Regions from separate parts of the Pseudoalteromonas sp. SR44-2 genome, predicted to be linked through region 2. Evidence: riboswitches for the same ligand, from Rfam matches in the RefSeq annotation. Region 2 holds a riboswitch; the other holds the start of a gene.
What was found. A riboswitch is a leader RNA that binds a small molecule or an ion and turns the genes downstream of it on or off. The one in region 2 is predicted to bind cobalamin.
Positions count from the first base shown of each region.

Region 1 (4,191 bases), on a different contig from region 2:
GGCGTTGATGCATCTATTGAGCTAAACGATAAAACAATTAAGCTTAAAGCAGAAGCTGACTCTCAAGTTATGCAGTTGTTCGATATTTTAGCGGGAAAAATTTCAAAGCGCGGTATGGATGTAGCTAGTTTAGAACTTCAAGATATTAGCCGTGCAGGAAAAAATGTATTTCGTAACGTTGGGTTAAAGCAAGGTATCGAAAAAGACATGGCCAAAAAAGTGGTTAAAGCCATTAAAGATTCAAAAGTTAAAGTACAAGCCGCTATTCAAGGCGAAGAAGTGCGTGTGACAGGTAAAAAGCGTGACGATCTTCAAGAAGCAATGCAGGTAGTACGCAGTGCCGATTTAGGTCAGCCTTTTCAGTTTAAAAACTTTCGCGACTAATTTATAAACTGTTTTTAATAAAAGAGCTTTAATTTGTCTGTATTTGCAGACAGATTAAAGCTACTTAATTTTTTACAACTTTCCCTCCTTATCCTCTCGTAGTTCTGCATGTATTAATCCATTTTTTGATATTTAAGCTATTATATTTAATTGAATATAATAAAAATTTCACTCTAGAAGGTATTAAAATGAGACCCCATCAATTATTTCTGTTATTTGTTTTGCTTATATTTACCAAGCCAAGCTTATCAAAGCCAGTTGATATTGATGTATTGGTCGAAGATGGCTACTTTCCGATTATTAACGCGCAAAAAAAAGCAGGGCTTTGCTCCTGAGTTTATTAATATTTTAAACGACGCACAGGAGGAATTTAACTTTATACTTATTTCTTTACCTGTAAAAAGGCTTACTTTGTCTGTTGAAAAAAAATAACTTCGACGTTTTATTTTTAATGGCAATGCAATGGTTGCCAAAAACAACGCAGAAAAATATTGAAAAAACTGAATTTTATACCATCACCAAAAACGAGCTTTATACACTCAAAGAGAATGCATCAGAACAAACTTATTTTGACAATCTGGACAAATTAACCAAAGTTGGGGTTTTAGGGTACTCGTATCAATTTGCAGGATTTAATACAAATGCCGAATACTTGAGAGAAGAGCACCAGGTAAGCCTAACAATTGATGAATCAATGTAGTTAAAATGCTGCTATTAAGGCGCGCTGAAGTCGGGGTTTTAAACAGCATTGCTTATCAGTATTTTAAAAGGCAGAATATCTTAAATATGGATTTACTATTTAAGAGTGACATACCAGATGCAGTGTATGAAACACATTTTTTGATTAACTCACAATCAAATAAAATATCTAGTCACAAAATGGATGAAATATTAAATTTACCTACTACACAAATGCAACTTCAGAAGCTACTTGATAAGTACGGTATTCCTTCAAGCTATAATAATACAGCACTGAACTGAAATAGCTTTTAGCTATATAGACGTCCATTGACATTTGTAAACAAAATGCTCACAATGACGGCATATTTTCAAGGTGCTTGCTAGCCACTTCATGTAATGATTTTTTTAGCAGGATAATCGGGAAGTTGGTGCGTTTTCATGATGACTACAAGCCCAACACTGCCCCCGCAACGGTAGAGTATTGCATGTTTTTATGTGCTTACTGAGTCCGGAGACCGGCCTTGATGCAATCTTACTTACTTAAATCTTTGCGGTGGGCAAAGGTAGGGGATCTCATGTTAAACAAAACAACTCTAGGCGTTGCAATTTCTGCTGCGCTTTCATTTTCTGTGTCTGGTGCAGAGCAATCAATTGAAAAAATAACCGTTACAGCTAATAAGTTTGAGCAATCAATTAACGACGTTTTAGCGAGTGTAAATGTTATTGAACGTGCTGAAATAGAAGCTAGTAACGTACGCGATTTACCTACACTTTTAAGCACGCGAGTGGGTTTTCAAGTTAATCCAAACGGTGGTTTTGGTCAAAATACAGGTGTGTCACTTCGTGGTACGGGCTCTGGCGATACGTTGATTTTAATTGACGGTGTACGTACAGGCTCAGCAACACTTGGTCAAAAAGCATTAAATAATGTCCCTTTAAATAGTATTGAACGCATAGAAATTATTAAAGGCTCTCGCGCGGCTGTTTATGGATCTGATGCACTCGCTGGTGTTATTAATATTATTACGCGTGAGTCAGATAACTTATCCCTAAGCGCTACATTTGGTTCTGACTCTTATCAAAATTATCAAGTTGCAGGCTCTGTAAAATCAGATGATATAACAGCAGCATTTAACGCAGGCTTTGAAAAAACAGATAACTTTGATGTACTGCAAGGCGTAGCACCTGATGAAGATGGCTATGAAAATAAAAACCTTGGTTTTAAAGTTAACTACACCGATGCACATTACGGCGACTTTAAGTTATTAGGCCAATACAGTGAAGGCTATGCAGATTACGACAGTCGCTTTAGCCCAGCAGGCAGTACGATTGAACGAGATGATTTTAAAAACTATCAACTTTCTGCAGGTTGGAGTAAAAACTACACTAACCAAACGCATAGTATTGATTTAGCGCTTTCAACAGATGATTCAGATAACACTTATGTTGATTTTTCAGTTGGGCCAACAACAAGTACATTTATAACTAAACGCACACAAATTGATTATAACGGCCAGTACCTGTTATCCAATGAACTTAACATTAGTGGTGGTGTTAATTGGTACAACGATGATGTGTCGCATAGTTCGCAACTATTTGTTGAAGACAGCCGCGATGTACTTGCTGTGTTTGTAGGTGCTTACTACGATGCAGATAAAGTACTGGCTAATTTAACTGTTCGCCAAGATGATGACGAGCAATTTGGCGATGAAACAACGTATACCGCCGCTGCAGGTTATCATTTATCTGAAGATGCAACATTTCGTATAAGCCAAAGTACTGGCTTTAAAGCTCCTACATTTAACGATTTATATTATCCACTTTATGGTAACCCTGATTTACAACCTGAAAAATCAGTAAACCGTGAGTTAGGTTTGAGTGTGGATTTTGATATCGCGCAAGTTGATATTGCAATATTTAGAAACAATATAGAAGATAAGATTGATTACGATGCAAACTTTGCATTGGCTAATATCGATGAAGCACGCTACGAAGGGGTTGAATTTAGCTTATCTCAGCAGTTTTTTGGTTTTGATAGCAACCTTAACTTTGCTTACTTAAGCGCTGAAGACGAAGAAACGGGCGCAGAGTTGCGTAATGTTGCTAAACGTACTTTTAACTGGGAACTTGCAAAACAGTTTGGTGCTTTTGACGCAAGCTTAGACATGCAATACCGTAGCGACCGACAAGGTGCTGTGACGCGCTTAGGCTCTTATACACTCTGGAACCTAGCGGGTAATTATCAAGTAAATGAACATATTGAAGTTTCACTTCGTGTAGAAAACTTATTTGATAAAGAATATAACGCTGTTGATTCAAACACTGATTTTACAACGGGTGAAGTGTATTACTACAACACGCCAGAGCGTCGCTTTTTTGCAGGCGCAAGCTACCAGTTTTAACGGTATTTATTAATATTAAAAAGCCCGACTTATGTCGGGCTTTTTAATGTTTAGCTAAGTTTAACTAATCAATTTAACTGCTCAAATTAGCTAGTCAGCTAAGAACTCTTTAAATACGGTTTCAAACTTGTGTAACTTAGGTGCTATTAAAATACTACAGTAACCCTGCTGTGGGTTTTCGTTATAGTAATCTTGGTGATAATGCTCTGCTGGGTAATACGTAGTAGCAGGGCTGACTTCTGTCACAATTGGCTCAGCGACATGGCTTTGCAGTTGAGCTATCACTTCGTTGGTTTGCTTAAGTTGAGCTTCATCGTGATAGTAAACCACACTTCTATATTGTGTGCCTATATCGTTACCTTGGCGATTCAATTGTGTTGCATCATGCAGTGTGAAAAACATTGCTAGCAGTGTTTCAAAGCTAACTACAGTCGCGTCAAATTCAATTTTAACAACCTCAGCGTGACCGGTTGTGCCTGAGCATACAGAATCATATGTTGGGTTATTTGTTTCACCGCCGGTGTAGCCAGAGCTTACGGTTAGTACGCCATTTACACGTCTAAATGCAGCATCTATACACCAAAAACAGCCGCCACCAAATGTTGCTACTTGCGTTGTTGAGCTCATAAGTATTCCTAAAATGTATATGGGGTTTAAAGGCGAGCATAAATTGTATGCGCCGCAACAACAAGGTTACGGCGCAATTAAGAGGCTAGATCTCTTC
Region 1 covers NZ_JACJDW010000004.1:114,646-118,836, forward strand. Annotated here, with positions in the region: gene H5115_RS03900 (YajQ family cyclic di-GMP-binding protein) at 1-384, shown strand, start outside; gene H5115_RS20155 (hypothetical protein) at 573-719, shown strand; gene H5115_RS20160 (hypothetical protein) at 803-1,084, shown strand; cobalamin riboswitch at 1,420-1,604, shown strand; gene H5115_RS03910 (TonB-dependent receptor domain-containing protein) at 1,641-3,467, shown strand; gene msrA (peptide-methionine (S)-S-oxide reductase MsrA) at 3,558-4,094, opposite strand; gene H5115_RS03920 (efflux RND transporter permease subunit) at 4,180-4,191, opposite strand, start outside.
Region 1: another riboswitch for cobalamin. It lies ahead of H5115_RS03910 (TonB-dependent receptor domain-containing protein); the one in region 2 lies ahead of H5115_RS16225 (ABC transporter ATP-binding protein).

Region 2 (4,191 bases):
TTCTTGGTTTTTCAGCAATGAGCGCGAAAGTACATCAACCCACACCATAAATGTACCGCCCACCAAGCTGGTTACCAGTAAGCCAGCGATGGTGCCTTGGGATATAAAAAAGCGCACAATATGCGGCACCATTAATCCGACAAACCCAATACCACCACACATAGCCACCAGCACAGCGGTAATTAATGAGCTTAAAACCAGCATAAGTATTCTAAAGCGCTGGACTCTAACACCTAATGTAATTGCGCTTTCATCGCCCAGTAACATAGCATTTAGCTGCCTTCTAAAGCTCAGCATTACAAACGTACACAATGTAATTACCAATAAAGGCAACCAAAGCGTAGCCCACTGCGCACGCGAAAAGCTGCCCAGTGTCCAAAATAAAATAGCGGCTACCGCCTGAGGGTCGCTCCAATAAAGCAACAAGCTGGTAAATGCACTAAATAAAAACGACAGAGCAACACCAGCTAATAACATTGATTCTACCTGTGCACTTTGCTGCCTACCTGCAATAAGTATTAATAAACTCATGGCGAGTAAGCTACCCAGCAATGCTGCTGCCGATAACATAAAACCTGCGCTAATACCTGCTAATGCCATAAGTAACACCACGCCAAATGAGGCACCCGACGATATACCAAATAAGTAAGGATCGGCTAAAGGGTTACGCGTTACCGTTTGTAAAATAAGCCCCGCAATTGCTAAGCCAGAGCCTGCTAAAAAGGCGAGTAATGTGCGTGGCATTCTTAGTTCAAAAATAATACGCGTATTAAAAGACGCATCATTTGAGAGCAAAAAACTATTAAGTACGTCTTGAAGTGAGGTCTCTGCTGCGCCAAAACTAAGTGCTGCAAATAAGCTAAATAAAGCAGCTGCAGCACTGATAAATAGCGCAAGTGATTGGCGAGTATTAACTGCGCTCATATTATTCGTAACCATAAAAGTAAGTGATATGAGGGATGCTATTTCCCGACTTCGATATTTGCGGGTGGTTATTTACTTGGGCGCAAACACCAAAAACGTCGCCTAGCATGTTTTCGGTTAATACCTCACTTGGCGTGCCTGTATGTGTAATTTCACCTTTTTTAATAACCACTAGTTCATCGCACATTGCAGAGGCTAGGTTTAAATCATGAAACGATGCAAACACCGTTACACCCAACGATTTAGCAAGTTCCATTACCTGTATTTGGTATTTAACATCTAAATGGCTAGTTGGTTCGTCCATTATTAACAGTTGAGGTTGCTGGACTATGGCGCGGGCTATCAAGGCACGTTGCTTTTCACCGCCTGAGAGCGATTCAAAGCTTTGATCGCTATGATCTGCCAACCCTACGGTATTGATAGCTTGAATAATTGTTTGTTTATCAATGTTAGTTATTGAGCTAAATACCGATTTATGAGGCGTTAGCCCAAGCGCAATAACATCAAATACGCTTAAGTTAAATTGCGACGGGGTTTCTTGAAGTACCACAGCGACTTGCTTTGCATAATTTTCACTTTTAAGTTGCCAAATATCGTGATTATTAAAAGTAATTTGCCCTGATGTTGGCCGGTTAAAACGGTATAAACAACGCAGCAAACTCGACTTACCCGCCCCATTTGGGCCAATTAAACCAACAAATTTACCTGGCGATATTTGCAAATTAATATCATTTAAAATGCTTTTATTGGCAATCCCCCACGAAACATTTTTAACGTTAAGTAAAGGCGTGTTTAGCGCTGATTTAGTGTGCAACAGTGAGTCCTTGGTAGGCGTGAACTCACTAACAATACAGCTAACAATAACTAGTGTATTAATAAAAAATGAGTAAACCCGCTCGTTAAAAAATTATACCAATCTATTTAGATATAGAACCTATTAAGCGATAAATTTAATTCGTTAAATTGTTCAAATATTTATGCTGATTGGTATTGCTCATTTGTATCTGACTTAAAGCGTTGTACTAATTACAGTTACGGGAATAGTTGAGGACTCGCACCTCATTCCAAATGAAGCTCTATTATGGGCGGCTAAGTAAATAATTTAAAGCAAAAAAACCGCACTCAAAAGAGCGCGGTTAAAAAGGGAGTGTTTAAACTAATTTAGCGAATAGTTAAAACTTGTATTCCATACCTAAGCCTACGTAGTCTTGGTCAACGTTGTTGTCCATATCGAAGCTTGAGTAAAAGCCAAATACTTTAATGTTTTTATTTAATTTGTGATCAAGACCAACTGATATTGCTGACTTATCGTCGCTGTCGTCAAAATCCATGTCTTGGTATTGCACTTTAAATGTGTTGTTACCCATGCTGTAAGCTGCATTTAATAGGTAACCATCCGCTTCTGCGCTGCCGTCAACTTTTTCTTGTGTTTGGTACATTGCACCTAACTTAAATTTTTCAACTTTACCTTGGATTGATGCACGTACTACATCGTAGCCATTTACTTCACTATCGGCTGCGATAGAGGCGTATACTGCGCTCTTTTTAAGTGCCACGTCGCCGTAAGTAACCGCCATTGAGTAACCGTTATCAGCGTCTACATCATCTTCAGCTACAAAAGTAGCAAGTACTTTAAAACCTTCGTATGAGTTTGATGAATAACTAACAGTATTCCCTAAACGGTTTTCACCTTTAAATACATTTTTAATATCGCCTTCAAGGTCGTTAAACAAGTCTAACTTACCTTGAGATTGTTTAAGCGCAGTATCGTTACGACCAATAACCACTTGGCCAAACGCACCTTTTAAACCAACGTATTGGTTACGCGCAGAAATATTGTCGTCGTTATCGCCTTTTGAATCAGCATCAGACACATCAACTTGAAACTCAAACTTATATACCGCTTCTAAACTATCATTTATTTTTTCAGAACCTTTAACACCAAGACGAGATGCATTACTTTTTATCTCAGTAAAAGATCCTTCGCCGTCATCAGATGATTGCACTGTTACATTCGCTTTACCGTAAATGTCTACATCGGCAAGTGCATTGAAAGATAAACCACTTAATAGTGCTAAGCATAAGCTCGATTTTACAAATTTCATGTTATTTCCTTGGATAATCACAAAAGACTAATTTTTAAAACTGCTGCATTTTGTCACCGCTAAATGACAGTAATATTACAACGGAAATATTAATGTCTTTTTTTATTAATAAAAATGCATTAAATTTGAAATCAAAATAACATGAAAGCCTAATAAACGGCCGAACTTACTTACTTTTCTTTAATGACAAGCTTGGGGTCATTTGCGATAGTAAATTAACTAAGGTTTCTATTAACTCTTTTTGCTCGTTGTCTCTGTGATACGCTATAAACACGTCTCGCGAGGTATTTTCTACATCTTTAACATGAAACAGTTCACCTTTTTCTAAATGCCCTTCTACCAATACTTGAGGTATAAATGCACTGCCGCCACATTGCAGTATTAAATCAAGTGCAATACGTCCTGTGCTGGTTCTAAAATAAGGCGGTGTTTTACCGGTAAACTGACGCGCATGCCAAAGTGAGAAAGTAGTTCCCCAATCAACATATACATACTGATTATCAAAAAAGTTTTCGTTCGTTGCAGTGTCGTATCCGCTTACGGGAATGATTGGCAACTCACAGATTCGCTCTACCACTAGCTCGTCTACTTTTGGTGGATCAAACAATATTGCCAAATCAAGCGTGCGTTCTAATAACAGCCGAGTGCTTTCTTGTTGAGCTTTAACTTCTGCGACTAATGACACGCCCGGCATCGCCGATACAATATTTGTTATACCAAACTGTAAAAAAGCATCCCAAATATTAGGCGTTCCTGCTAAGCTAATTTGCTTATGCATATTATCGGCAAGCGCAACATCCACTTTGGCGCGTTGCATGCCCGTAATAATCATTTGTGCATGGGGTAATAAGCGCTCGCCAGGTGCTGTAAGTTGAATGTTATTACGCTGGCGAATAAACAAATTAACACCAAGCCCTTGCTCTAATTGGCGAATTCTAAAGCTCACTGCAGACTGCGTAATATAAAGGTTTTCGGCCGCTTTACCAAAGTGACGCGTACGCACTACCTCAACGAATGTTTTTAATAAATCGATATCCAATTTTTTATCCTCACGATAAAAATAATTTGTTTAATAAATTGCCAAACTTGCATCATACTTCAGCTAATTACTAAGGTATGAGGATAAAGCTATGAGCAATAACATTTCATTACTACGCCAAGC
Region 2 covers NZ_JACJDW010000031.1:13,507-17,697, forward strand. Annotated here, with positions in the region: gene H5115_RS16220 (iron ABC transporter permease) at 1-924, opposite strand, end outside; gene H5115_RS16225 (ABC transporter ATP-binding protein) at 926-1,738, opposite strand; cobalamin riboswitch at 1,902-2,026, opposite strand; gene H5115_RS16230 (porin) at 2,097-3,029, opposite strand; gene H5115_RS16235 (LysR family transcriptional regulator) at 3,196-4,068, opposite strand; gene H5115_RS16240 (DUF413 domain-containing protein) at 4,160-4,191, shown strand, end outside.